One region of the Cupriavidus sp. 10L43_2 genome, then DNA from elsewhere that is predicted to be linked to it. Evidence: riboswitches for the same ligand, from Rfam matches in the RefSeq annotation. Region 1 holds a riboswitch; the other holds the start of a gene.

Region 1 (18,788 bases):
GTCGACGGGAGCCGGCGCTTCTTCGAGTTTCATTTCGGCGATGAAGCGCGAGGGTTCGCAGGAGTAGGTGTCCCGGGCGCGTTTGCGCTTCTTGCACCAGCTGATCTGGAGGCTGCGCTGGGCGCGGGTGATGCCAACGTACATCAGCCGGCGCTCTTCCTCGATCTTCTCGTCGCTCATGTCTTCGTCCTCGCGCGCGTGGGGCAGGATGCCCTCCTCCACGCCCACCAGGAACACGTGCGGATATTCGAGGCCCTTGGACGCGTGGAGCGTGGAGAGCCGCACCGCGTCCGGGTCTTCCTCGCGGCCTTCGAGCATGCTCATCAGCGCCACGGTCTGTGTCAGTTCGAGCAGGTTCTTGCCTTCGTCGCCAAAGCCGTCGGCGTTGTCGAAGCCGGTGGCCTCGCCCTCCCCGGCCTCGGGTTCCGGGCGCGTGCCCTTGCGCTTGAGCCAGTCGAGGAATTCAAGCGTATTGGTCCAGCGCGACTGGGCCTGGCGCTCGTCGAAGGTATCGTACAAGTACGATTCATAGTGGATGCCGGCCATCATGTCGTCGAGCAGCACGGTGGCCGGATCGGTCTTGGCGCGGTCCGCCAGGCGCACCATCGACTCGCAGAATACGCGCAGCGGCTCCAGCTGGCGCGGCTGGAGCTTGCCTTCGATGCCGCCCATCATGGCGGCCTCGAACAGCGACACCTTGGCCTGCCCCGCGAACGTGCCGAGCGCCTCCAGCGTGGTGTTGCCCACGCCGCGCTTGGGCGTGGTGATGGCGCGGATGAACGCGGGATCGTCGTCCGGATTGGCGATCAGCCGCAGGTAGGCGCAGATGTCCTTGATCTCCGCCTTGTCGAAGAAGCTCTGGCCGCCGGACAGCACGTACGGAATCCGCTCGCGCCGCAGGATCTGCTCGAACAGCCGCGCCTGATGGTTACCGCGATACAGGATGGCGTAGTCGCGGAACTGCGCGCGGCGCTCGAACTTGTGGGCGGACAGGCGGAACACCACGGACTCGGCCTCGTGCTCCTCGTCGTTCATCGGATGGATGGCGATGGGGTCGCCCATGCCGTGCTCCGACCACAGCTTCTTGTCGAACAGCTTGGGATTGTTGGCGATGACCGCGTTGGCCGCCTCCAGGATGCGCACCGTCGAGCGGTAGTTCTGTTCGAGCTTGACGACCTTGAGGTCCGGGAAATCGGTCTGCAGGCCGCGCAGGTTGTCCAGCGTGGCGCCGCGCCAGCCGTAGATGGCCTGGTCGTCGTCGCCCACGGCCGTGAACGCCGGCGCGCGCAGGTGCGAGCCGCCGGCCAGCAGCTTGAGCAGCGCGTACTGGCAGGCGTTGGTGTCCTGGTATTCGTCGACGAGGAAGTAGCGCAGGCGGTTCTGCCATTTCAGGCGCACGGCCTCGTCGCGCGCGAACAGCTCGGCGGGCAGGCGGATCAGGTCGTCGAAATCCACCGCCTGGTAGGCGTGCAGCGTGGCCACGTAGTTGCGGTAGACCATGGCGGCCTGGTGCTCGTCGGCATTGGCGGCCTGGGCCAGCGCGGTCTCCGGATCGATCATGCCGTTCTTCCACAGCGAGATCGTGCCCTGCACGCTACGGATCAGCTTCTTGTCCGTGGTGGCGAGCTGCTCCTGCACCAGTCCGAAGCAGTCGTCCGAATCCATGATCGAGAACTGCGGCTTCAGGCCGACGTGCTCCGCCTCCATCCGCAAAATCTGCACGCCGAGCGAGTGGAAGGTACAGACGGTGAGCTGCTTGAGCGGAATCCGCTTGCCCTCGCGCGTGGTCTTGCCCTCCATCAGCTTGCCGATGCGCTCCTGCATCTCTTTCGCCGCCTTGTTCGTGAAGGTGACGGCGGCGATGTGACGCGGCTCGAAGCCCTTGTCCTCGATCAGGTGGGCGATCTTTTGCGTGATGACGCGCGTCTTGCCGGACCCGGCGCCCGCGAGGACGAGGCAGGGCCCGTCCAGATAGCGAACGGCTTCGGATTGGGCGGCGTTGAGTCCGTGGGTCATGGGTGGGCGGGTGCCGGATGGCGCACGCTTGGCAGGCGCGCGAAAGGCGTCGATGTTAACACGCAGGGTGGCCTGCGCCGGTGCCTGATGACGGACATCAAGGACGCGAGTGCTACCAGTGTTTCATCGCGGTAACACTTCGTAAAAGTGACGTCCGAGGGGACATCCGGGGCATGGAGATTGCCTCATACGGTCATGCGGGACCGGCGGCGACGCCGTCCTGATGACAAATTCGGCACATTCGGAGGCGATCATGAAAACAATGCGAACCCTGGCGAAAATCACGCTGATCGGTGTCACGCTGGCGGCCTTTGGCGGCTGCGCGGACATGAGCCCCAAGACCCGCAACACCGCCATTGGCGCGGGCGTTGGCGCGCTCGGCGGCGCGGCGCTGACCAACGGCAGCGCGCTCGGCACGGTGGGTGGCGCGGCGGTGGGTGGCGTGGTGGGTAACGTCGTCACGAAGGATCGTTGATCCGGCGCGGGTAGTCCTTACCCTCAGGCGGCAGGAATTACAGCCAGCCCCCTCCCCGGCGCCTAGCAAGGTGGCGTCGGCGCCGCGTTGACAAAGGTCAACCCGTCCCGTACATTCACGCGCATCCAACCGGGAGAGCGCGCAGCCATTGCGCCGCCGAAGGGGTATCACCCGAAAACTCTCAGGCACCACGGACCGGTCGGATCGGCATGCAACATGCACACGATGCATGCCGCACTCTGGAGAGCGACACCCGCCCGTGCCAACGCATGGCGAGCGTGTCCACCGAAGGGGCGCGCGATGCGGCAAGCTGCATCGTAATCTCTCAGGTATCGAGGACAGAGGGGTCATCCGCCGCGGCGGATTGGTGGCATTGCCATCGATCCCCACGGCGGATGACCCTTTTTTCGTTTTCGCTGCCGTATTCGCTCCAGAGGATTTCCCATGACGCTCCAGGCCACGCCCCTTAACGCCATCCACCGCTCGCTCGGTGCCCGCATGGTCGATTTCGGCGGCTGGGACATGCCGGTCAACTACGGCTCCCAGATCGAGGAACACAACGCGGTGCGCGGCGATGCCGGCATGTTCGATGTCTCGCACATGTGCGTGGTGGACCTGTCCGGCCCCAACACGCGCGCCTTCCTGCGCGGCCTGCTGGCCAACAACGTCGACAAGCTCCAGACCCCGGGCAAGGCCCTGTATGCGTGCATGCTCGACGAAAAGGGCGGCGTCATCGACGACCTGATCGTCTATTTCTTCGCCGAAGACCGCTTCCGCCTGGTGGTGAACGCCAGCACGGCGCTGGGCGACATCGAATGGATCACGGCCCGCAACGCGGCCACCGGCAGCGGCGTGACGATCACCCCGCGCCGGGGCGACGTGGCGCCGGCCGGCGTGGGCAAGCTGGCGATCATCGCCGTGCAGGGCCCGAACGCGCGCGCCAAGGTGCATGAGGCCTTCCCGTCGACCCAGCCGGCCGACGCACTCAAGCCGTTCAACGCGGTGGTGGTGCGGGACCCGATGGTCGGCGAGCTGATGGTGGCCCGCACCGGCTACACCGGCGAGGACGGCTTCGAGCTGGTGGTGGAGGCCGAGAACGTGGCCGGCATCTGGGAAAAGCTGCAGTCCGTGGGCGTGCGCCCGGCCGGACTGGGCGCGCGTGACACGCTGCGCCTGGAAGCCGGCATGAACCTGTACGGCCAGGACATGGATATCCACACCTCGCCGCTCGACGCCGGCCTGGCCTGGACCGTCGACCTGCAGAGCGAGCGCGATTTCATCGGCAAGTCGGCGCTGCTGGCGGCCGGACAACATAAGACATTTGCCGGCCTGATCCTGCGCGACAAGGGCGGTGTGCTGCGTGCGCACCAGAAGGTGATCACCCCCGCCGGCGACGGCGAGATCACGAGCGGCACCTTCAGCCCGTCCCTCTCCCAATCCATTGCGTTTGCCCGGCTGCCGCAGGGCGTTGTGCCCGGCACCGAGGTCCAGGTCGAGATTCGTGACCGCAAACTGACCGCGACTGTGGTTAAACTGCCGTTTGTGCGCAATGGCAAGGCACTCGTGAGCTGAGGCATCCGCCCGGCTGACACCAACGGTCGCCATCACGCCTGCCCGGCTGGCCCCGGCAGGCGAACCGAAACAAGACAAACACTGCATTCCCGGAGAATCCGTCATGAATTTCCCTGCTGACCTGAAGTACACCGAATCGCACGAATGGGTGCGCGTTGAAGCCGACGGCACGCTGACGATCGGCATTACCGACCACGCGCAGGACGCGCTGGGCGACATCGTCTTCCTGGAACTGCCCGAAGTGGGCAAGTCGGTCGGCGCCGGCGACGCGCTGGCCGTGGTGGAGTCCGTGAAGGCCGCTTCCGACATCTACGCCCCGGTGGCCGGCGAAGTCATCGCCGTGAACGAGGCCGCCAGCGCCGCGCCGGAATCCGTCAACGCCAACGCCTTCGACGCGTGGCTGTTCAAGCTGAAGCCGGCCAATGGCGACGATGTGAACGGCCTGATGAACGTCGACGCCTACAAGGCCAGCGTCGGCGCCTGACGCGCTGCACCAGCCGTCTCCCGAGCCAGGAGACGGCGCCCGAGATGCCCGCGCGGCGGCCAGGCTGACCACCTGCCGCCCCGCCCCACGAGACACTTGCCATGAACGCCCCTCTTCCCATGAACGCCGCCCAAGGTAGCCGGCCCACGCTGGCCGAACTGGAGGCGCGCGACGCCTTCGCCGCCCGTCATATCGGCCCGGATGCCGCCGAACAGCAACACATGCTCAAGGTGCTCGGCTACGAGACGCGCGCCGCGCTGATCGACGCCGTGGTGCCCGCCGCCATCCGCCGCCGCGACGGCATGCCGCTCGGCGAATTCACCGAGCCGCTGACCGAGGAAGCCGCGCTGGCCAAGCTGCGCGGGCTGGCGAACCAGAACCGCGTGCTCAAGAGCTTCATCGGGCAGGGTTACTACAACACGCTCACGCCGGGCGTCATCCTTCGCAATATCTTCGAGAATCCGGCCTGGTACACGGCCTACACGCCGTACCAGCCCGAGATCTCGCAGGGCCGCCTGGAGGCGATGCTGAACTTCCAGCAGATGGTCACGGACCTGACCGGGCTGGACATCGCCAATGCGTCGATGCTGGACGAAGGCACCGCTGCCGCCGAGGCGATGACGCTGCTCCAGCGCGTGAACAAGCACGCCTCGAACACGTTCTACGTGGCGGACGACGTGCTGCCGCAGACGCTGGAAGTGGTACGCACGCGCGCGCTGCCGCTGGGCATCGAGGTCAAGGTCGGCCCCGCCGCCGAGGCCGCCGGCGCCCATGCCTTCGGCGTGCTGCTGCAATACCCGGGCGTGAACGGCGATGTGGCCGACTACCGTGCCATCGCCGATGCCGTGCACGCCGCTGGCGGGCTGGTGGTGGCGGCGGCGGACCTGCTGGCGCTGACGCTGATCGTCGCGCCGGGCGAATGGGGCGCCGACGTGGCCGTGGGCAACTCGCAGCGCTTTGGCGTGCCGCTCGGCTTCGGCGGCCCGCACGCCGGCTACATGGCCGTGAAGGACGAATTCAAGCGCTCGATGCCGGGCCGTCTGGTGGGCGTGACCATCGACGCGCAGGGCAACAAGGCGTACCGGTTGGCGCTGCAGACGCGCGAGCAGCACATCCGCCGCGAGAAGGCCACGTCGAACATCTGTACCGCGCAGGTGCTGCTGGCCGTGATGGCGTCGATGTACGCCGTGTACCACGGGCCGCAGGGCCTCCAGCGCATTGCCCAGCGCGTGCACCGCCTGACCGCCACGCTGGCCGCCGGCCTGAAGGCGATGGGCGTGACGCCGGTCAACGCCACGTTCTTCGACACCCTGACGCTGGACACCGGCTTCAACACCGAGGCGATCCACGCCGCCGCCACCGCGCGCGGCATCAACCTGCGCCATATCGGCGCCACCCGCGTGGGCATCTCGCTGGACGAGACCGCCTCGCGCGAGGACGTGGTCGCGCTGTGGGAGATCTTCGCGCACGGCAAGCCGGTGCCGGCCTTCGATGCGACCGAGGCCGCCGTCGGCGATGGTTTCCCTGCCGCACTGGCCCGCCAGAGCGCCTACCTGACGCACCCGGTCTTCAACACGCACCACGCCGAGCACGAGATGCTGCGCTACCTGCGCTCGCTGGCGGACAAGGACCTCGCGCTGGATCGCACCATGATCCCGCTCGGCTCCTGCACCATGAAGCTCAACGCCACCAGCGAGATGATTCCGGTGACGTGGCCCGAGTTCAGCAAGGTCCACCCGTTCGCCCCGCTCGACCAGACCGTGGGCTATCGCGAGATGATCGACCAGCTCGAAGCCATGCTCTGCGCCGCCACCGGCTACGCCGCGGTGAGCCTGCAGCCGAACGCGGGCTCGCAGGGCGAGTACGCCGGCCTGCTGATCATCCAGAAGTACCACGCCAGCCGCGGCGAAGCCCATCGCGACATCTGCCTGATTCCCTCGTCCGCGCACGGCACCAACCCGGCGTCGGCCCAGATGGCCGGCACGAAGGTGGTGGTGGTGGCGTGTGACGCCGACGGCAACGTCGACCTGCAGGATCTGGCGAAGAAGGCCGAGCAGCACAGCCAGAACCTCGCCGCAATCATGATCACCTACCCGTCCACGCACGGCGTGTTCGAGCAGGGCGTGCAGCAGATCTGCGAGATCGTGCACCAGCACGGCGGCCAGGTGTACGTGGATGGCGCCAACATGAACGCGATGGTCGGCACCGCCGCGCCGGGCCAGTTCGGCGGCGATGTCTCGCACCTGAACCTGCACAAGACCTTCTGCATTCCGCACGGCGGTGGCGGCCCCGGCGTGGGCCCCGTGGCCGTGGGCGCACACCTGGCGGACTTCCTGCCGAACCAGGACAGCGTGGGCTATCGCCGCGACGACAACGGCATCGGCGGCGTCTCGGCCGCGCCGTTCGGCTCGGCCAGCATCCTGCCGATTTCGTGGATGTACGTCGCGATGATGGGCTCGGCCGGCCTGACCGCCGCCACCGAGAACGCCATCCTGGCCGCCAACTATGTGGCGCGCCGGCTCTCGCCGCACTTCCCGGTGCTCTACGCCGGCCAGCACGGTCTGGTGGCGCACGAGTGCATCCTGGACCTGCGCCCGCTGCAGAAGGCCACCGGCATCAGCAACGAGGACGTGGCCAAGCGCCTGATGGACTACGGCTTCCACGCCCCGACCATGAGCTTCCCGGTGCCGGGCACGCTGATGATCGAGCCGACCGAGAGCGAGGCGCTGCACGAGCTGGACCGCTTCATCGACGCCATGATCGCCATCCGTGGCGAGATCGCGCGCGTGGAGGACGGCAGCTTTGACCGCGACGACAACCCGCTGCGCCACGCGCCGCACACCGCCGCCGTGATCACCGCCAATGAGTGGACCCACGCGTACACGCGTGAGGAAGCGGCCTACCCCATTGCCTCGCTGCGCACGCAGAAGTACTGGCCGCCGGTGGGCCGGGCGGACAACGTGTACGGCGACCGCAACCTGTTCTGCGCCTGCGTACCGATGAGCGAGTACGCGCAGGACTAAGGCGCCGTGTCTGGCGGCGTCCGGCCTGCCCGGACGCCGCTGGCGCGCTTTGCGCCTCCCGCCCCGGCCCCCCGGGCCGGCGTGCAGCACACCATCCCTAGCGGAGGTCTAGTCCATGTGGAATCTGAGCGCCCCCTGGTGGGAATTCGTGCTGCGCGGGCTGATCGTCTACGCCGCGCTGCTGTTCCTGATGCGCGTGTCGGGCAAGCGCCAGATCGGCCAGTTGTCGCCGTTGGATCTGGTGCTGCTACTGATCATCTCGAACGCGGTGCAGAACGCCATGAACGGCGGCGACAACTCCGTCACCGCCGGGCTGATCCTGGCCGCCACGCTGTTCGGCGCCGACGTGCTGGTGGGCTACGGCACCTGGCGCAGCCGCCTCCTGGAGGCGCTGGTGGAAGGCCGGCCCGAGATCATCATTCACCAGGGCGAGATCTTCCAGGATGTGATGCGCCGGGAGCGCATCACACCGCGCGAGCTGCAGAAGGCGCTACGCCGCAACGGTTGCGCGCGTGTGGAAGACGTGCATTTCGCTATTCTTGAGACAGACGGCACGATTAGCGTGATCCAGAAGGAAAAGTCCGAGGACGGGCACGCAAGGCCCGCCATCGACGCCATGTGGCGCGAGCCCGGCCGGCCCGATGCCGATATGTCGCTCTGACCCGACACCCGACCACTTTCCCGACGGCCTCCCCGCCCCTGCGCCCTGCGCGCCGCCCCCTACCGGAGTTCCCCGTGGCTGTCAGCGTTTTCGATCTGTTCAAGGTAGGTATCGGGCCGTCCAGCTCGCATACCGTGGGGCCGATGCGTGCGGCCCTGATGTTTGCGCACGGGCTCGAGCGGGACGGCCTGCTGCCCCAGGTGGGCAGCGTGCGCGTGGAGCTATACGGCTCGCTCGGCGCCACCGGCAAGGGCCACGGCACCGACAAGGGCGTGATGCTGGGGCTGATGGGCGAGGCGCCCGACACCGTCGACCCCGAAACCATCGAGTCCCGGCTGGCCACGCTACGCGCCCAGCGCAAACTGGCCCTGCTCGGCACGCACGAGGTGCCGTTCGTCGAGCGCGAGCACATCGTGTTCTACCGGCGCGAGGCCATGGCCGAGCATCCCAACGGCATGAAATTCCACGCCTTCGACGCGGAGGGCACGCCGCTGCGCGAGGCACGCTACCTGTCCGTGGGCGGCGGCTTCGTGGTCACGGCCGGCGCGCCGAACACCCAGATCCTGGCGGCCGAGCGGCAGTTGCCGCACCCGTTCCGGAGCGGCCGGGCGATGCTGGAGATGGCGCACGCGAGCGGCAAGTCCATCGCCCGGCTCATGATGGAGAACGAACTGACCTGGCGGCCCGAGCAGGAAGTGACCGATGGCCTGCTTCATATCTGGGACGTGATGCAGCAATCCGTGGCGCGCGGCTGCCGCACCGATGGCGAGCTGCCGGGGCCGTTCAAGGTACGGCGGCGCGCGCCCGAGTTGTACCGGGGACTGACGCTGCACGCGGAGCGGGCGCTGTCCGATCCGCTCTCCGTGATGGACTGGGTCAACCTCTACGCCATCGCCGTCAACGAGGAAAACGCCGCCGGCGGGCGCGTCGTCACGGCGCCGACCAACGGCGCGGCCGGCATCATCCCGTCCGTGCTGCACTACTACGACCGCTTCATCCCCGGCGCCAACCGCGCCGGCGTGGTCGATTTCCTGCTCACGGCGGGCGCCATCGGCCTGCTCTACAAGCTCAACGCCTCGATCTCGGGCGCCGAAGTCGGCTGCCAGGGCGAAGTCGGCGTGGCCTGCTCGATGGCCGCCGGCGCGCTGGCGGCGGTGCTCGGGGGCACGCCGGAGCAGGTCGAGAACGCGGCCGAGATCGGCATGGAGCACAACCTCGGCCTGACCTGCGACCCGGTCGGCGGCCTGGTCCAGATCCCGTGCATCGAACGCAACGCCATGGCATCCGTCAAGGCGGTCAACGCCGCCCGCATGGCCCTGCGCGGCGACGGCACCCACTATGTTTCGCTCGATTCGGTCATCAAGACCATGCGCGAAACCGGCGCCGACATGAAGACCAAGTACAAGGAGACGGCGCGCGGCGGGTTGGCGGTGAATATCGTGGAATGTTGAGCAGGCGCCGGCGTATCATGGCGGCACCCCCGGTTTGCCAAGAAGAAAACGGCCATGCAGACCTTCCATCAGCTGTTCGACGAGACTTCGTCCACCTTCACCTACCTGCTGATCGACGCCGAGACGCGTGAGGCGTTGCTGATCGATCCGGTGGACCGGCAGTACGCGCGTGACCTGGCGCTGCTGGGCGAGACTGGCGCGCGGCTGGTCTGGATTGTCGAGACCCACGCGCACGCCGACCACATCACCTCCGCCGGGCAACTCGCCCTGCAGACTGGCGCCAACACCGCCGCGCCGTCCGGCTGCGACATCAAGCCTGCGCTGAAACAACTGATCGACGGTGACACCGTCAGCTTCGGCAAGCAGGTGCTTCGCGCGATCCACACCCCCGGCCACACCGCCGGCAGCATGAGCTACCTCTGGGAGGAAGCCACGCCGGACGGCGTGGTGCGCCGCATCTTCACCGGTGATGCGCTGCTGATCGACGGCTGCGGGCGCACCGATTTCCAGTCCGGCGACGCCGGCACGCTGTTCGACAGCCTCACCGAGAAGCTCTTCCGCCTGCCCGACGACACGCTGGTCTACCCCGCCCACGACTACAAGGGCCACACCCAGTCGACCATCGGCCATGAGCGCGCCCACAACAGCCGCGTGGCGGGGCGCTCGCGCGACGAGTTCATCGTCATGATGCGCAACCTCAACCTGCCCCGCCCCAAGCTGATCGATATCGCCGTGCCGGCGAACCAGCGCCTGGGGCTCGTGACCGGGCGAGATGGGGAAAGCGTGCCGCACGGCATCTGATTTTTCGTTCTTCTACTACCCGGAGTGACCAGCATGGCCGAGCACAGTGCCGAGATCGCGTGGGAGCGCGGCGATCAGGATTTCGTGAGCAACCGCTACAGCCGCAAGCATGTGCTGCGGTTCGACGGCGGCGCGGAAGTGCCGGGCTCGGCGTCGCCACACGTGGTGCCGCCGCCGATGTCCGATGCCAGCGCGGTGGATCCCGAGGAAATGCTGATCGCGTCGATTTCGGCCTGCCACATGCTGTGGTTCCTGGCGCTGGCCGCCAAGCAGCGCTTCGTGGTCGATCGCTATGTGGACAAGTCCGTGGGCACGCTGGCCAAGACCGCCGAAGGCCGCATGGCGGTGACCGTGGTGACGCTGCGTCCCGACGTTACGTTCTCGGGCGAGCGCCTGCCGACCCGCGCCGACATCGATCAGCTGCACCACGCCGCGCACGACGCCTGCTTCATCGCCAATTCGGTGAAATCCGAGATCCGATGCGAGCCGGTGTATCCGACCTGACCCCTGCAAACGCCTAATACGCGGCACGAAGGAATTCATTTGACTTCGCCCCCTGCGCTGCAATACTGAGACCGCACACGCGGGCACATGGCCCCGCCGGAGGAGGTACATCATGCATCACAGCAAGCGATGGGGGATGGTGCTCGGCGCGGCAATCGCGTTGGCCGCAGCCGGCGTGCAGGCACAGTCGAAACCGGTGGCTTATCCGGCCAAGGGCCAGTCCGCGCAGCAGCAATCCAAGGATGACGGGGAGTGCTACAGCTGGGCCAAACAACAAACCGGGATAGACCCCGCAGTGGTGGCCCAGGCCCCGCCGCCCCAGCAGGCCCAGGGCGGCCAGCGCGTGCAAGGCGCGGCGCGCGGGGCAGCGGGCGGCGCCGTGATTGGCGCAGTTGCGGGCGATGCCGGCAAGGGTGCGGCGGCCGGAGCCGCCGTCGGGACCATGGCGGGCGGCTCGCGGAACCGGCAGGAACGCCGTAACGTGCAGGCGGCGAACGAACAGAACGCCGCGAGCCAGCAACAGGCGATGGGCAGCTACTACCAGGCGTGGAAGGCTTGCATGGGTGGCAAGGGCTATACCGTTCAATAAGCGGTGCAGTCACCCCGGCCCGCCGTCGGCGTCAGGCCTCCCACCGCTCGCAGGTACGCCGCACCGTCTCGCGCAGGCTGTGCGCATCGGCATCGACGGTGCGCACCCAGTGCGCGTCGTTGTCACGGCTCGAAGCCAGCGCGCGGATATTTTCTAGCGCCTTCAGCGACCCCAGCGCCTCCGCGTGCGGCACCAGCGCGTCGCAAATCGACAAAATATGATCCGAGATCGGCATCCGCGTCAGTTCGTTCGGATGCACGTACTCGCCCTCCAGCCCGAAGCGGCACGCCTGGAAGCGGTTGAAGGTGTACACCAGGTAGTCGTCTTCCTGCGGCATGAACGGCCGTGACAGCAGCAGGTAGCGCGCCAGCGCCTGGATGTACGCCGCGATGTCGCAGGCGCGCTCCACGGTCAGCGGGGTGTCCATCACGCGCACCTCGATCGTGCCGAACTCCGGCTTGGGACGGATATCCCAATAGAAGTCCTTCATGCTCTCGATCACGCCCGTGTTGCGCATCTTGTTGAAGTAGGCGGTGAAGGCGTCCCACGTCAGCACATGCGGTGCGCGGCCGCTCATCGGGAAGGCCGCCACCGAGTTCAGGCGCGCCGAGGCAAAGCCGGTATCCACCCCCTGCACGTACGGCGACGACGCCGCCAGCGCGATGAAGTGCGGCACGTAGCGGCCGATGGCGTGGAGCAGGAACAGCGACTCGTCCGCGCTCGGGCAGCCGATATGGACGTGCTGGCCGAACACCGTGAACTGCTTGGCGAGATAGCCATACAGCTCGGAAATGTACTGGTAGCGCGGCGAATCGGAGATGGTCCGGTCCGACCACTGCTGGAACGGATGGGTGCCGCCGCCGCAGATGCCCAGGTTCAGCGAGCGGGAGGCGCGCGTCATCAGGTCGCGCATGACCGTCAGTTCCTCCAGCGCCTGCGCGTAGTCGCGGCAGATGCCGGTGCTGATCTCGATCATCGACGGACTGATCTCGGGCTTGATGTCGCCCGCGTGCTGGGCGCCCTTGACCGCACGCAGCAGGTCCGGCGCGAAGGGCGCGAGGTCATAGTCATGACGGTTCACAAGCTGGAGTTCCAGCTCCACGCCGAACGTCAGCGCCTCGGAATGCTTGAACGGTTCGAGCGACATCAGCGCCCTCCTCCATTGTCACGCGCCTCGCCAGCATAGCGCAGCGCCCAGGACGCGATGACCGGCCCCAGCAGCTGTTCGATGGCCAGCGCACACAGGATGATCGATGCCAGCGGTCCGCCGGTGCTCGGGTACAGGCGCGCCACGTCGTTCATCAGCAGGTAGGCCAGCCCCGACATCGGCGCCAGCGCCAGCCCCAACGCCATGCACTGGCGCAGGCTCAGGCCCGAGAACGAACCGAGCGACACCACGCCGGCCAGCTTCGCCACATGGCGCATCACCACCAGCGCCACGGCCAGCGTGCCGCCGACTACCCAGTCGTGCGCCGTCAGCGGCAGGCCCAGCGACACTACCATCACGATGATCAGCAGGCTCCCGGCGCTGCCGAAGTGCGCTGGCCACACGTGCGGCTGGCGGTCCTGGTGCTTGAAGACCACGCCCGCCAGCATCAGCGTCAGCGGCATGGACAATTTTAGGACGCGCGTCAGCGCCAGCGTGAACAGGACCAGCCCCACCAGCACCAGGAAGCTGTAGTGATCGTCCGCGGACATGCGCGCGTACAGCGCGTGCCCGAGCTTGCCGACCACCCACGCCAGCAGGCACGAGCCCACCAGCAGGTAGAGCGGATGCAGCAGCGCCGCGCCAATATTGCCGTATTCGGAATGGAGCCAACCCGTGGCCACCTGGACGATGGCCGCCGCGTAGATGCTGTTCAGCGCCGCCATGGCCATCAGCCGTTCCGTGACCTGCCCCTCGGCGCGCAACTCGTTCTTGAGCTGGAGCACGATGGTGGGCGAGGTGCTGACCGCGATGCCTCCGGCCAGGATCGCCACGCCCGGCGACGCCCCGAGCCACTGGAGCACCGTGGAGACCAGCCCCCAGGTCAGCAGGCTTTCGGCCGCGCTGGTAAACAATAGCCAGCGGTTGGCGCGCAGCCACGACAGCGACAGCCGGTGCCCGAGTTCGAAGAGGGCCAGGGCCAGCGCCATGTCGATCAGCACCCGCGTCTGCAGGATCATGTTGTCGTCGACGATGCTGCGGCCGAGCATGCCGGCGAACAGCCCCACCACCGCGTAGCCGACGATGCGCGGCAGGCCCAGCCAGCGGCGGCAGACCTCTCCGGCCAGGCCCGCGCCCACCAGCGCGAGACCCACCCAGAACAGGCCGCCCGGTGCCAGCGGCAGGGTCGGGAAAAGTTGGCTCAATCCGTTCATGGCCGACATGGTAACGGAAGCACTTGGGTTGCAGTGTCGGGCTTTGTCCGACCCTACGTGGAAGACGCCGGCAACTTACAGCAAATTCCAATAAAAAACGCCATCGTCGTCGATGGCGTTTTGTAGGTCTTTCAAGAATCAGAATCGGGGACGGTTTTCCGGACCTGTTTCAGCGCCCGGAGCCCCCGCGAGCCGTTCCGAAGTTACACGCCCCACACCTTCCACTTCGGACGGGTGGCCTTCAGGCCGGCCTCGGCCTTGGCGTACAGCGGACGGGTGCGGCCCTTGTCCGCGCCGAGCGTGCGGGCGCGCTCGAACCAGCCCAGCGCCGTCTCGCGCTGGCCCATGCCCAGCGCCGCCAGCACGGCGTGCAGCCACGTTTCGGCGTCCCAGTCGGCACGGGCGGCAAAGGCGAGCTGGAAGTCGGTCAGCGCTTCCGGAAACTGCTCCATCTCCGTCAGCAGCCGGGCTCGCTGGGCGCGGGGCGCGGCCTGGTCGGCCGGATCGCCCTCGGTCAGCGACACCGCCCGCTCGAACAACGGCAGCGCGCGGGCCGGCTCGGCCAGTTCGTGCCAGATCTGGCCGAAGTGATTGAACAGCCACGCGTCCTCCACCAGCAAGGAGCGGCGTTGCAGGGCTTCGAGCTCGCCCAGGGCGTCGATCTTGTCGTGCTCGTCCATCGCTGCCATGCCCGCCTGCAGCAACGCCGCATAGTGGGCGCGCGCGTGCGCCATGGCGTGGGCGCCGGCGGTGCGGGCCTCCACGGGCAGCGCGTCCAGCCGGGCGTCCATATGGGTGATGGCAGCGCGGGCGGACTCGGTGGCATCGCGCCCGCCCAGCGCGCGCCAGGCGGCCACGAGCCGGCTGAACGCCCACGTGACATCGGCCGGATTGCGCTCCACCGGGTAGCGGTTCAGCACCTCGCCGGCCAGCTCCACCACCTGCTTGTGCTGGCCCGCCGACGCGTGAGCGTCGAGCAGGTCGATCCAATGGTCGATGAAATCGCTCGCGGCCATGCCCTTGCGGTGCAGCGCCACCTTTTCCTCGACATGGACGGCATCGGCCGGCAGCAGGCGCGCCGTCAGCCGGCACAGCAGCGAGTACAGGTGCGGGTCGGCGTTGCCGCCGTGGCCGTCGGCATCGCCCTCGCCTGTGGAAAAGTAGGCTTCGAAGCGCTCCAGCCCCTTGCGGCAGGTGGCCTCGAGCATCGGCTTCAGGGTCGCCTCGGACGCCGGCACCTCGTCGATGAAGGCCCCCAGCGCCGTGGCGGCGTGGAAGTAGGCAGCGCCGTCGTCGGCATCGGCGGTCATCGCGAAACCCTGCCACGCCGGGGGCGTACCCGGCGCTGCGTCGGCAGATTGATAGCGCCAGGTCAGGTCGCGTACCTGCGCCTGCGGGTCCGGCCGCTGGCGCAGGTAGGTGGCCAGGTCGTCCAGCGCACCGGCGCGGTCGCTGCCCAGCCGCAGCGGGGCGCGCAGGCGGCGCGCCTCGGGGTGATCGGGGTGCTCGGCCAGCACGCGCTCGGCCTCCATGCCCGCCATGGCGTCGCCGGCTTCCGGCGTCAGGTCGAGCAATTCGGGGGAATCGAGCGCGATGCGGGCCAGGCAGATGCGCATCAGCGGCTCGCCAAGCTGGCTGGCGGCGTCGGCGCGGTCTACGTAGTCCTGCACCAGCGGCAGGATGTCGGCGGCGCCCAGGTCCGGCGCGCGATACAGCAGATCGTGCCAGTAGCGGCCCGCGCGGGCGAAATCGTTGAGCCGGAAGGCGACAAAGCCGGCGTAGAAATGCGCGGCCCACTCGCCCGAGGCCAGCCCGTTGCGGCGCGCGGCCTCGTGTAGCCAGGGCAGCGCCTCGGCGTCCTGTCCCTGGCGCATCAGCAGCGTGCCGTAGAGATGGGCGAGCGCGCCGCGCGACGCCCAGCGGTGCACCGGTGCCAGCGACAGCTCGGGCAGACGGGCCATGGCGGCTTCCAGCGCAGCCAGCGCGCCGGGCACATCGTCCTGGTCCGCATGCAGTTGCGCCTGCAGCGCGGCATAGTCGACCACCTCGGGATGGGCCTCGCAAAGCTGGTCGGCGATCTGTAGCGCCTCGGCGTGGCGCCCGGCGTTGGCTAGCGCAATCGCGTGCTCATAACTGACTTCCTGCACGGACGGCTCCTATGGAAAAAGTATGCAAAAGCGCGATTATGCGCCAACGCCGAGAAAGACCATGGGAAGAACAGCGTGGGAAACCCATCCGCTTTGGCATAAAAAACGCCACCCCGGGGGGTGGCGTCAGTCCGGCAGACGCGCCGGCCGGAGGAAAGCCAGCCGGCGGCCTTGTGTCTTGCGCGGTCAGGGCTTACTTGCCGCCGACCGTTTCCAGCACGGTCCACTTGCCGTCCGCGACCTTGTAGACGGTGATGCCGCCGTCCTTCAGGTCACCGCGGGCGTCATAGGCCAGCGTCTTGGTGGTCACGCCCTGCATGTTGGTGGCGGCCAGCACTGGAAGGTAACGCGCCGGGTCGGCCGAGCCGGCCTTGATCATCGCCGTCATCATGGCGGTGGCGCCGTCATAGGCGTACGGCGAGTAGGTCTGCACCTTGCTGCCGAAGCGCTTTTCGTACTTCTTCTCGTACGCGGAGCCGCCGGGCATCTGGTCCAGCGGCAGGCCGGCCAGCGACACCACCGTGCCATCGGCAGCCGGGCCAGCCAGCTTCAGGAAGTTGTCGGTCTTCGACATTTCGCCCGACACCAGGGGTGCCTTCAGGCCCAGTTCCTTGACCTGCTTGGCCATCGGGGCCGATTGGGTCTCGGCGCCGCCGTAGAAGATCACGTCCGGGTTGCTGCGCTTCAGGTTGGTCAGCACGGCCTTGAAGTCCACCGCCTTGTCGTTGGTGAACTCGCGGCGCACGATCTTGCCGCCAGCGGCCTTGGCGGCCTTCTCGAACTCGTCAGCCAGACCCTGGCCGTAGGCGGTGCGGTCATCGACGATGGCGATGTTCTTGGCACCCAGCTTCTTCACCACGAAGGCGCCGATCACCGAACCCTGCTGGGTGTCGGACGTCATCATGCGGAACGTGGTCTTGAAGCCCTGGCGCGTGTACTCCGGAGCCGTGGCCATGGCGATCTGGGGAATGCCGGCGCGGTTGTAGACCATCGACGCCGGGATGCTGGTGCCCGAGTTGAAGTGGCCGAGCATGCCCTGGATGCCGGAGTCCACCAGCTTCTGGGCGACCACGGAACCCGTCTTGGGATCTGCCTGGTCATCTTCGGAGACCAGCACGAACTTGACATCCTTGCCGCCGATCTTCGGCTTGGTGGCGTTCATGTCCTCGATGGCGAGGACCACGCCGTTCTGCATGTCCTTGCCGTACTGCGCCTGGCCGCCGGTCATCGGGGCGGCGAAGCCCAGCTTGATTTCCTGCGCCTGGGCGAAGGCAGCCTGCGCGGCGGTCAGGCCTGCAACGGCCATGGCAACGGTCATGGCCGTTTTTTGGAATGTCGAGCTCATCAGTTCTCCTTGGGTCCCATTGGGTGCTTAGGGTGCCGTGTTGTAGCTGCGCGGCCGGCCTCCGGCGCGCATCACGGACCGGCGTTGGCAGCACCGCTCCGTTCCTCGGTTGCGCGGCGGGGTCGGGATCGCCGGCCCCCACCGCACGCATCGACAACCGATCAACTAAGGACTTGCTTAATACTTAGCCGATCGTCATCAGACTTGCATTGCCGCCCGCAGCCGCCGTGTTGACGGACAGCGAACGCTCGATCAACAAACGCTCCAGCGCGACATTCGGTTCACCGTGAGCCAACCCCTGCACGCCGACGATGGGACCGTGCCGCTGGGCCACCTGTTCGCAGACGGTACGCAGCTGGTCGGAATCGCCGTGGTGCAGCACCGCGTCGAAAGCGGCGTCCGCGGCCTGCGCATCTTGCCAGTTGGCGGCCAGGCGGACGCGCGATTGTACTGCCTGGGGCAGGCGCGACAGCAAGCCCTTGTTTGCAGTGGTGTCTGGCCACAACGCCTGGGCGCCCACGGCCAGGACGGCGGCCAGTTGGGTGAGCAGGTCGGCCTCTTGCTGGGCCAGGCACAGTACCCGCTCGCGCGGCAGCAGCGAGTAGGTATTGCGCTCGCCGGTGGGGCCGGGCAGCGTCACGGCCAGGCCGGACGGGCTCGCCTCGGCAAAGCGGTCGCAGGCGGCGGCCAGTTCGGGTTGCGAGCCCTGCGCCCACGCCTTCAGCGCGGCCAGGCCGGACGAGACCGGCGCGACCTGTGCCCCGCCATTGGTATCGGCGCCGCGCACGGTACGCGCCACGGCGTCCTGCGGGCACACCGACAGCAGCCGGTGCAGGTAGAGCGGGCCGCCCGCCTTGGGGCCGGTGCCGGACAGGCCCTCGCCACCAAACGGCTGCACGCCGACCACTGCACCCACAATGTTGCGATTCACGTACAGGTTGCCCACATGGGCACGATCCACGATGCGGGCGATGGTTTCGTCGATCCGCGTATGGATGCCCAGCGTCAGGCCGTAGCCGGTGCCGTTGATCTGGTCGATCATCGTGTCGAGCGCGGCGCGCGGGTAGCGCACCACGTGCAGCACCGGGCCGAAGACCTCGCGTTGCAGTTCTTCAAGGCTTTCCAGCTCGATCAGCGTGGGCGGCACGAAGGTGCCGTGGCGGCAGGCGGCGGACTGCGCGGCGCCCGGATCGGCCTGGTGCACGCGGCGGCCCTTGGCGCGCATCGCCTCGATATGGCGGACGATGCCGGTACGCGCTTCGTCGTCGATCACCGGGCCGACGTCGGTCGAGAGGCGGTCCGGGTTGGCCAGCGTCAGCTCGCCCATCGCGCCCTTGAGCATTTCCAGGATGCGGTCGG
Region 2 (10,181 bases), on a different contig from region 1:
GCGAATCGCACGGCGCAGGTCGTCGGGCCGCATCGGGCCAGCCGCGATCACGCCCAGGCCGCCGGCCTTCGACACCGCCCCGACGAGCGGAGAACTCGACGACGCCCAGCTCATGCCCGCCTGGACGATGGGGTAGCGGATCCCAAGCAATTCGGTGATTCGCGTCTTGATGCTCATCTGTTGATTCCTCTGCAAAAGCGGTTACTCCGCGGTGATGCCTGCTGCCTTGATCACCGGCCCCCATCGCCCCTGCTCGGACTTGATCACCGCGCGGTAGGCGTCGGGGGTGCTGGACTGTGCGATACCGCCCTGCTCGGCAAACTTCTCGATGAGGTCGGGGGTACGCAATGCGGCGGTGACGGCATCGACGATCTTGCGGGACACATCGTCGGGCAGGCCACGTGGCGCGACGATGCCGTACGCCCCTGCGGCAAGCACCTTCGGCAAGCCGGCTTCGGCCGCCGTGGGCACATCGGGAAGCGCCGCGAGCCGCTTGGTGTCCGTCACCATCAGCGCGCGAAGCTTGCCGCCCTTGATCAGGTGCGCGACCGCCGGGACTTCGGCGATGAACATGTCCACCTGTCCGCCCATCAGGTCCTGCACGGCGGGCGCGCCGCCCTTGTATGGCACGTGGCGCAGGCGGATGCCCGCTTCGCGCTGGAATAGCGCGCCAACCACGTGCGTGCTGCTACCCACGCCCGCAGACGCAACGGTGAACTTCTCCGGCTCGCGCTTGGCCGCTGCCTGCAGATCCGCGACCGATTTGAAGGGAGAGCTGGCATTGACCACCAGCAGGTTCGGGGTGGAGACCATCGTGCTCAGGTAGGCCACGTCCTTGAGCGGGTCGAATGGCATCTTGGGAGAAATGAACGGTGCGTAGACCATCGCGCCCGTACCGGCCATGCCCAGCGTATAGCCGTCTGCCGTGGCACGCGTCACGCCCGAGATACCCACGAGCCCCCCGGCGCCGGGCCGGTTCTCCACGACGATCGTCTGCCCGATCCGCGTGGTCATGGACTTGGCGAGCGTGCGCGCCATCACGTCAGCCGGCCCGCCGGCCGCGAACGGCACCACCAGAACGATCGGCCGGTCCGGATAGGCCGCCTGCGCAGGGCTGACCGTCAACAGGGCAGCCGTCCACAGCGAGTACATCATCAGGCGCAACATCATGCCTCCTTTATTAGAACTGCCTGGATATTTGTGGACATAGTATTTTATATCGTTGAGTTTGTCCACTATATGGTTGTACGCATCTCGCTCTATACTTCATCCGTCGTTTCACTCCGCACTGAACTATGGAATACGCTCCTGGCATCAGCCAGCTTGCTGGGCTGCTGGCCGACCCCGGCCGTGCGGCCATGTTGTGGGCGTTGATGGATGGCAGCGCGCGGCCGGCCGGCGAACTGGCGATGATTGCCGGGCTGTCGGCCTCGTCCACCAGCGGCCATCTCGCCCGCATGTCCGAAGGCGGCCTGCTCGCCGTGGAGACGCGTGGGCGCAATCGCTATTACCGGCTGGCCACGCCGGAAATTGGTGTGGCCATCGAGGCGCTTGCGTCGGCGTCGCTGGCCAGCCAGCCGCCGCGCGTGCGTGTCGTGCCGGTCTCCCGCACGGCGCCGCCGGCGCTGCGGCAGGCTCGCACCTGTTATGACCATCTGGCTGGGGAACTTGCGGTGGGTCTTTTCGAACGAATGTCCGATGCGGGCTGGCTGATCGTGTCGGGCAGCGCCGTCGACCTCAGCGCCCCCGGCGCGGAGGCGATGGGGCAGCTTGGCATCGACCTGGGCGCCACCCGCCGCAAGCGCCGGCAGTTCGCCTGCACCTGCCCGGACTGGAGCGAACGCAAGCCCCATCTGGGCGGGGCGCTCGGCGCGGCGCTGCTCGACAGCCTGCTGGCACGCGGGTGGATTGAGCGTACGGACACGTCGCGCGCCCTGCGCGTGACGCCTCGCGGCCAGCGCGAAATCGTGAACGTGGCAGCCTGACGGATATGAATACCGAAGCCAGAGGAGGAGCAGATGGCAATTGAACTGGACGACGACGCGCAAGACGCCATCAGCCGGCTATTCGCGCTGATTAACCTCGGCGACAGCGCCCAGACCAGCCGGCAGTTTTCGCTGTTCGAGGAAGCGCTGGAAGACGCCGAGGAAGACGAGATCGATGCCGCCGGCCTGCTGTGGCAGGTCAAGGACATCATCGATTGGGAATCCGGCTTTTATGTCGACTGGAAAGACGCCGAGTCCTTTATCGGCTGCCTGAACCAGCTTTGCGAGCGGATCGACCTCGAGGTGGACTGGGGCACCGAGGACACCGAGGACGAAGACTTCCTGGAGGGCACGAGCGTGCCCGAGCTGATGGAGATCGTCGCCACGCAGCTACGCATGGCCGGCTACACGCTCTGGAACTGGGATACCGGCGGCGACGCCTACGGCGGCTGGATCACGCGCAGCGAAGACGACGAAGAGATACTCGAGATCGCCGACACGCTCGGCTTCGACATCCGTCCCGGCGACCAGCCCTACTGACCGACCGGCTCGCCTGGAAACTCAGTCGAGCCCGATCACCACCGCGCCGCCGTCACCGTCCGGGGTATCGGCGATGTCGGCGCTGTCCGATCCATCCGTGCCCCCCAGCGCCTTGGCGCGCGGTGCCGGGCGCCGGGTCTCCGGCACGCCCAGCGTTTCCTCGAGCACAGTGAGGAAGGCCCGCACGCTCGGCGGCATCAGCTTGCGCGCGGGCATCAGCACGTACACCTTCAGCGGCGACGACGTATAGCCGGGCAGCACGCGCACCAGTTGGCCGTGCACCAGATGCTCGTGCACGAAGCGGGGCGACATGCGCGCCACGCCCAGCCCATCCAGCGCGGCCTTGAGCCGGACTTCAGCGTTATGCGTGGAGATGCGCGGCGAGACGTCCATGGCGAAGGTTTCCACCCCATCGCGCAGGAATTCCCATTGCACATCGTCGAGGTTGCCGAGCGTCGGCCAGCCCTTCAGGTCCTGCGGCGCGCGCGGCAGGCCGTGCTCGCGGATCAGCGCGGGCGCCGCATAGAACGCACGCTCGATCAGCACCACGCGCTTGCTCGCGAACGAGCTGTCGTGGAGGTTGGTGTCGGTCATGACGAAGGCGAGGTCATAGCCGTGGCGAATCAGGTCGGGCTGGTCCCAGCTCATGTCCAGTTCCACATGCAGCGACGGGTGCAGCTTAAGTAACCTGGAGAGCGAGGCGGACAGGTGCTGCGAACCCACCTCGTAAGGCGTGGCGATGCGCAGCGTGCCGCTGACCTCGGCACTCACCGAGGCGGCCTCGGCGCTGATCTCGCGCAACTCGCCAAACAGGGGCGCCACGCGGTCATAGAGCTGCTGGCCGCGCTGGGTCACGCGCACGCGCCGCGTGGTCCGCTCGAACAGGCGCACACCAAGCTGGGTTTCCAGCCGGGCAACCGCCGCGCTGGCCGATGACTTGGGCACTTCCGCCAGTTCGGCGCCCTGCGTGAAGCCGCCCCCTTCCACCACGCGGCAGAAGATTTCCCAGTCTTTCCAGTCGATCGATTTCATGCAGACACCTTCGTCACCCACGCCGTGTGGGCGAGGCGGAATTGTCCCACAGCCCGGACAATCCCGCTGCCGACGTTCACGCCGATAGCCGCCGCGCCGGGCGGCGCGCACGGCATTTGATGCAGGTCATCGTGCGGGAAAACATTGATTGGGAATTGTTCTTGTTACCGCGTACGATTCCGGCATCCGCCCCGGATGGGGCTTCTTGCGGGAGCTGCAATGCTGAAAGTGGCCGTACTTCTCATCGCCGGTGCGTTTTCCACGGGGGCCTTCGCGGGCGCCAAGTGCGACAAGCATCCGAAGTCCGAATGGATGCCCGAGGCCGACGCCAAGGCCAAGATCGCGGCCCAGGGCTACAACATCAAGAAGTTCAAGGTGGACGGCAACTGCTACGAGATCTATGGCACCACCAAGGACGGCAAGAAGGCCGAGATCTACTTCGACACGAAGACGCTCGACATCGTGAAGTCCGAGATCGAGAAGTAAGCATGTCGGTGCCGGCCGGCCAGCTGCGCCATACCACCACGCTCCGCGTCTGGGACGTGGTGGTGCGGCTCACGCACTGGAGCGTGGCGGCCATCGTCTGCTACGACCTCATCGACGATTCCGGCGACCAGATGCACCGCGTGCTGGGCTACGTGGCCGCCGGACTTGTGCTGTTTCGCATTCTCTGGGGCTTCATCGGCAGCGAACACGCGCGCTTCCGCGCCTGGCTGCCGCGCCCCGCCGGCGTGCTGGCCCATGCCCGGGCCATGGCCCGGCGCCGCACGCCGCGCTTCATCAGCCACACCCCGCTCGGCGCGGTGATGATGCTGGCGATGTGGACCCTGATCCTGCTGCTCGCCGTCACCGGCTGGCTCTCCCGCCTCGACCCGTTCTGGGGCGAGGACTGGCCCATCGACATCCATCGCTGGCTCTCCAACACGCTGCTCGGGCTGGTGGTGGTGCACGCGCTGGTGGCCATCGTTACCAGCGTGGCCGGCAAGGAAAACCTGATTGGCGCGATGATTACCGGCCGCAAGCCGCGCAGCCTCGACTAGCCGGGGGTTGCCGCGCCGGCGCCGCCCGTGGCATAGTAGCCCCGTCATACCGCATCACCCGCCATACCCGTTTTACCCGCGTTATCGGGAGAGACTGTGCCTGCCGCCCGGCAGGCCGGCGCCGAAGGAGCAACCGCCCCGGAAACTCTCAGGCCAAAGGACCGGTAACGCCATTGCACTCTGAAGAACCCCGGCTCGCGTCAGCCGACGGTACCGAAGGAGCAAGCGATGCGCCCGCGCGCATCGTGAATCTCTCAGGTCAAGGACAGAGGGGGCGTGCGTCGCGCATGGTGCGCCACGTACCCCCCATCCACGACGTCCTGGAAGACCTGACAACATGAAGACAATCGCTGTCATCGGCGGTGGCATCACCGGCGTGACGACCGCTTACGCCCTCGCCAAACGTGGTTTCGCGGTCACACTGCTCGAGCGCCATCGCTACGCCGCCATGGAAACCTCGTTCGCCAATGGCGGCCAGCTCTCCGCGTCGAACGCCGAGGTCTGGACCCACCGCTCCACGCTGGTCAAGGGCATCAAGTGGATGCTCCGCAACGACGCGCCGCTGCTCGTGAACCCCCGCCCCACCTGGCACAAGCTGAGCTGGTTCGCCGCGTTCATCGCCGCCATGCCGCACTACCGGGCCAACACGATCGAGACCGCCCGCCTGGCCATCGCCGCCCGCGCGCACCTGTTCGGCTGGGCCGAGGCGGAAGGCATCGACTTCGACCTCAAGCGGCAGGGCATCCTCCATATCTACCGGGACAAGGCCGGCTTCGACCATGCCGGCGAGGTCTCCAGGCTGTTGGCCGAAGGCGGCCTGCCGCGCCGCGCGGTCACGCCCGAGGAAATGCGTGCGATCGAGCCGACGCTGGCCGGCCAGTACTACGGCGGTTACTACACCGAGAGCGACGCCACCGGCGACATCCACAAGTTCACCTCCGGCCTGGCCGCGGCGGCCCAGCGGCTGGGCGTGGTCACGCGCTACAGCCAGGACGTGCAGTCGGTCAACTCGGACGGCCGCACGGCCACCATCGCCGTCCGCGACGGTAATCAGACAAGTTCGACAACCTTCGACGCCGTAGTGATCTGCGCCGGCGTGGCCAGCCGGCAGTTCGCCACGCAACTGGGCGACCGCGTGAACATCTACCCGGTGAAGGGCTATTCGATCACGGTGAACTTGCCCGACGCCGCCAGTCAGGCTGCGGCGCCCACGGTCAGCCTGCTCGACGACGAGACCAAGCTCGTGACCAGCCGGCTCGGCGTGGACCGTTTCCGCGTGGCCGGCACGGCCGAGTTCAACGGCATCGACCGCGACATCCGCGCGGACCGCATCCGGCCGCTGATCGACTGGGTCAACACCTGCTTCCCCGGCGTGAGCACGCGCAGCGTGGTGCCGTGGGCAGGGCTGCGGCCGATGATGCCGAACATGATGCCGCGCGTGGGGCGCGGCCGGCAGGCCAACGTGTTCTACAACACGGGGCACGGGCATCTGGGGTGGACGTTGTCGGCGATGACGGCCGAGATGGTGGGCGATGTCATCCGGCTGGCGGCGGTACCGCGTGCTTTCTCCCCTCTCCCGCTTGCGGGAGAGGGGTTGGGGGAGAGGGCCGGCGTGACCGGACGCGATATCGCTGCCTGAACCGCCAGCCCTCTCCCCCGCCCCTCTCCCTGAGGGAGAGGGGCGACAACCATCGCGCCAACGAAAAAGGCCCCGCTTGCGCGGGGCCTTTTTCTTCAATCTTGGTGCCCAGGAGAGGACTCGAACCTCCACAGTGTTGCCACCGCTAGGACCTGAACCTAGTGCGTCTACCAATTCCGCCACCTGGGCAAGGTGAGCGGCGCATTCTACAGGAGCTTGCGGATTTTGCAAGCCCCTGCGCGTGCCACTATGCCTGCAGGCCCATGTAGATCTTCCCGTCCTGGACGAAGCGATTGCGCCCGGCGCGCTTGGCCTGGTACATCGCGCTGTCCGCGCGGTGCAACAGCGGCTCCAGCCGTGGCGCGTCCGGCACCGTACAGGCCGCGCCCACGCTAATCGTGACGAAGGGCTGCACTGGCGTGCCGTTGTGCGGGATCTCCAGGTCGCGCACCGCCGCCACCATGCGGCGCGCCACGTTGCGCGTCTCGTCCTGCGAGGCGTCCGGCAGCACCACCGCGAATTCCTCGCCGCCCAGCCGCGCGCAGAACTGCTCGCCCACCAGCACGCTGGTCAGCGCGGTCGCCACCCGGCGCAGGCAATCGTCGCCGCAGGGGTGGCCGTACAGGTCGTTGTATTGCTTGAAGAGGTCCACATCGAGAATCAGCAGCCCGATCGGCTCGCCCGCCTCGTAGGCCCGGGTCACGGCCAGCAGCGACTCGCGCTGGAAGAAACGCCGGTTGGGGATGCCGGTCAGCGCGTCGATGTCGAGGTCCGCCTCCACGCGCGAGAGCTTCGCCTCGGTCTGGCCGAGCTGGGCCGTCAGCGCCAGTTCGCGCGACTGGTAGCGGCTGATGTCGCGCATGAAGACCAGCGTGCCGATGCGCTTGCCGTCCAGCCGCATCACCGGCTCCGCCGTCACCTCGTAGTGCGCGCCCTGGGGAATGTAGGGGATGGCGCCGACGTCGGCCCCCGCCTCGCGCGGCTGGCGCAGCGCCTCGTCCCATACGGCCGGCATCGGCTGCCCCCGGCGCAGGTCGGGCACCAGCCGCAGGGCGGCCGGGTTGAACTCGACGAGCCGCCCCTTCGCGTCGACGATCACGCAGCCGTCGCCAATCGTGTCGAACACGCGCAGCCGCGCGTAGTGGCCGATGTCGTCCAGATGGGTACGCAGCGCACAGATCCAGACCACCACCGTCATCAGGGAAAACGTGGCCGGGGTCAGGTCGCCGCCGAGCGGGCTGGTCCAGCGCTGCAGGTAGGCCATGTGGGTGAGCAGCGGCAAGGTGAGGCTGCTGGCCACGATGGCCCGGCCCCGCCGGGTCAGCGCCGCATTGGGCACCTCGGCCGTGAGCAGGAAAACCAGGCTTAGCAGCAGCATGAAGTAGGTCCACGCCGCCACCACCACGTAGCCGGGGCCATGGTGGAAGATCGCGCCCGGCGAGACGCCGGCCGGCATCATGTCGATGCGCGTCCAGATCAGGTGATGCCGCTCGTTGGTCAGCACCAGCACCACCGACGCCACGGCGGCCAGCACCGGCAGCCACAGGCGCGACCACGGCACCACGTAGCGCGGCCGGCTCAGGTGGATCATCGCCACCAGCCAGCCGATGGGCACCATCACGATGCCCGCGTACTGGGCCTTGGCCCAGAAGATGCGCCCGTCCAGATCGGTCGAGCTGACTTCGAGCAGCCGGCCGCCGCTCCAGATGGCCACGCCGCCGGCCAGCACGAGGAAAGCCTTGATCGTGGGATCGTCGCGGCGCGGCCAGGTGGCGATAACCATGCCCACGCTGCACACCACGGCTATGGTCAGGCAAAGGACAAGAGGGTACGAGGGCATGAGAACGGCGGGGAACCTGATAATAGCCGCCGCGCCCGACATGGCGGAGGCGCCCCATTATAGGGGCTAGCCGGGGCGCCACCCCATCGCCCTCACTTACTTGGAGCGGCTGCGGTCCCCGCCGCGCGAGTCCATGATGATCATGGTGCGGTCCAGCACGCCGGCGTCATCGAAATAGACGCTGAAGTGCGCCGGCAGGTTGCCGGCCATGTACATCCGATAGCTCCATGCCTCGCGCTTCATCAGGGCGAAGTACTGCACCGGCTCGCGCGGGAGGCCGAAGCGCTCGGCGATGTCGCGCTTGGTCCAGATCCCGGGGCGCGCCTCGTAGATCTCCTTCTCGGTCAGGGTCTGGCGGAAGCCGGCCAGCTTGCCGGCGGCGTCGAAGTCGGCCGCGTAGACCTCGAAGCCGTAGGGCTGCTTGGAATAGATCCAGCGCTGGGTGCCGTCGGCCAGTTGGTAGGTCTCGGTCGGGTTGCCGAATGTCTCGCGTACCGAGCTTTGCGGGCTGCCGAGCATCGACTGGGCGGTCTGCACCGGCTGGAGCGTGGCGCAGCCGCCGAGGACCACGGCGGCCAGGGCGGCAAGGAGGGCGACGCGGACGGCGCGCCCGGAAATCGGGTTGGGCATGGCATGTCTCCAGAGTCCATGCCAAGCATAGCCCAGCCGGCCGAACTCAGCGTTGCGGCTGCGGCCAGCCCGCGCGGACGATCTCCCGGTCGTCGATCGGCCAGTGCAGCGCGGCGGCCACCACCCCGAGCGCCATCGCCCCCATCCACACCAGGTCGTAGGAGCGCGTGGCCTCGAACACCACCCCGCCCAGCCAGACCCCGAGGAACGAGCCAAGCTGATGGCCGAAGAACACGAAGCCGAACAGCGTGGTGATGTAGCGCACGCCGAAGACCTGCGAGACGATGCCGCTGGTCAGCGGCACGGTGCCGAGCCAGAGGAAGCCCATCACCGCCGCAAACCCGTAAAGCGTGGCGGCGCTGAGGGGCAGCAGCACGAACAGCGCCATCGCCGCCGTTCGTACTAAATAGATACCGGCCAGCAGATACTTGCGCGAATGCCGCCCGCCCAGCACGCCGAACCAGTACGTCCCGGCGATATTGGCCAGCGCGATGATCGCCAGCGCCGCCATGCCTTCGGACGGCTGCATGCCCTTGTCCCGCAGGTAGGCCGGCAGGTGATTGGCGATAAAAGCCAGCTGAAAGCCACATGCGAGGAAGCCGAGGTTGAGCAGCCAGAAGCCCGAATGGCGGAAGGCCTCGCGCACCGCCCCGAGCAGCGGAGGCTGGGCGCCCCCGGCACCGGCACCGCTGGCGGGGTGCGTCCGATCCTGGAATGGCAGCGCCAGCGGGAGCATGGCGGCGGCGGTCACGGCCAGGATGACCAGCGCGCCGCGCCAGCCGGCCTGGAGGATCATCACCTGCGCGCCCGGCACCAGCAGGAACTGGCCGATGCCACCCATCGCTCCGGCGAGCCCCAGCGCCCGGCTGCGCTGCGCCGGCGCGATCATCCGGCTCAAGGCGCCGTAGACCACGCCGAAGGTGGTGCCGGACAGCGCCACGCCCACGCACAGCCCCGCCGACCAGACGAAGGCCGCCGGCGTGGCCGCCTGTGCCATCAGGAACAGGCCGACCGCGTACAGCGACAGCCCGGCCAGCATCACCCGGGCGGAGCCGAAGCGGTCCGCCACCATGCCCGTGAAGGGCTGGGCCAGCCCCCAGGTCAGGTTCTGCACGGCCATGGCGAAGGCGAAGGTCTCGCGCGTCCAGCCCCGGTCCGTGATGATCGGCAGCATGAACAGGCCCTGCACGTGGCGCGCACCGAGCGCCAGCCCCATCACCAGCCCGCCGGCCAGCAGCAGGAACCAGGCGGTGCGCCACCAGGGTGGCGAACCGGTCGGCAATGCGCCGGCGGCATGGGAGGCGGGGCGTTGGGTCATGTCGGGAGGATGGGACGATCGGGTTGGGAGATCGCTCTATTTCAGGCGATCGGGGGCGCAGGCTCAAGCGACATTTCCGCCCTCCTGCCATGCGTGGTGGTCATGGCAGCGGGGGCCGAGCCGTGCTTTAATCCCAACACCTTCCCCACCCATCCCG

Evidence for each region. A riboswitch is a leader RNA that binds a small molecule or an ion and turns the genes downstream of it on or off. The one in region 1 is predicted to bind glycine.
Region 2: it holds a riboswitch for glycine, as region 1 does, so the genes downstream of both, AC1DEL_RS01860 (D-amino acid dehydrogenase) here and gcvT (glycine cleavage system aminomethyltransferase GcvT) in region 1, are expected to answer to the same signal.

Annotation. Positions count from the first base shown of each region.
Region 1 is NZ_JBFTJE010000015.1:105,911-124,698, forward strand. It holds gene AC1DEL_RS20165 (UvrD-helicase domain-containing protein) at 1-2,016, opposite strand, end outside; gene AC1DEL_RS20170 (glycine zipper 2TM domain-containing protein) at 2,270-2,491, shown strand; glycine riboswitch at 2,612-2,699, shown strand; glycine riboswitch at 2,721-2,843, shown strand; gene gcvT (glycine cleavage system aminomethyltransferase GcvT) at 2,936-4,063, shown strand; gene gcvH (glycine cleavage system protein GcvH) at 4,167-4,547, shown strand; gene gcvP (aminomethyl-transferring glycine dehydrogenase) at 4,649-7,570, shown strand; gene AC1DEL_RS20190 (DUF421 domain-containing protein) at 7,686-8,231, shown strand; gene AC1DEL_RS20195 (L-serine ammonia-lyase) at 8,306-9,682, shown strand; gene AC1DEL_RS20200 (MBL fold metallo-hydrolase) at 9,737-10,483, shown strand; gene AC1DEL_RS20205 (OsmC family protein) at 10,517-10,987, shown strand; gene AC1DEL_RS20210 (glycine zipper family protein) at 11,100-11,576, shown strand; gene AC1DEL_RS20215 (YbdK family carboxylate-amine ligase) at 11,608-12,723, opposite strand; gene AC1DEL_RS20220 (cation:proton antiporter) at 12,723-13,946, opposite strand; gene AC1DEL_RS20225 (hypothetical protein) at 14,141-16,084, opposite strand; gene AC1DEL_RS20230 (branched-chain amino acid ABC transporter substrate-binding protein) at 16,278-17,429, opposite strand; gene putA (trifunctional transcriptional regulator/proline dehydrogenase/L-glutamate gamma-semialdehyde dehydrogenase) at 17,614-18,788, opposite strand, start outside.
Region 2 is NZ_JBFTJE010000001.1:427,027-437,207, reverse strand. It holds gene AC1DEL_RS01895 (NAD(P)H-dependent flavin oxidoreductase) at 1-177, opposite strand, end outside; gene AC1DEL_RS01890 (Bug family tripartite tricarboxylate transporter substrate binding protein) at 202-1,170, opposite strand; gene AC1DEL_RS01885 (ArsR/SmtB family transcription factor) at 1,296-1,985, shown strand; gene AC1DEL_RS01880 (DUF6630 family protein) at 2,019-2,525, shown strand; gene AC1DEL_RS01875 (LysR family transcriptional regulator) at 2,547-3,557, opposite strand; gene AC1DEL_RS01870 (PepSY domain-containing protein) at 3,777-4,043, shown strand; gene AC1DEL_RS01865 (cytochrome b/b6 domain-containing protein) at 4,046-4,597, shown strand; glycine riboswitch at 4,673-4,771, shown strand; gene AC1DEL_RS01860 (D-amino acid dehydrogenase) at 4,935-6,236, shown strand; tRNA gene AC1DEL_RS01855 (tRNA-Leu) at 6,339-6,425, opposite strand; gene AC1DEL_RS01850 (histidine kinase N-terminal 7TM domain-containing protein) at 6,484-8,076, opposite strand; gene AC1DEL_RS01845 (hypothetical protein) at 8,173-8,706, opposite strand; gene AC1DEL_RS01840 (MFS transporter) at 8,753-10,024, opposite strand.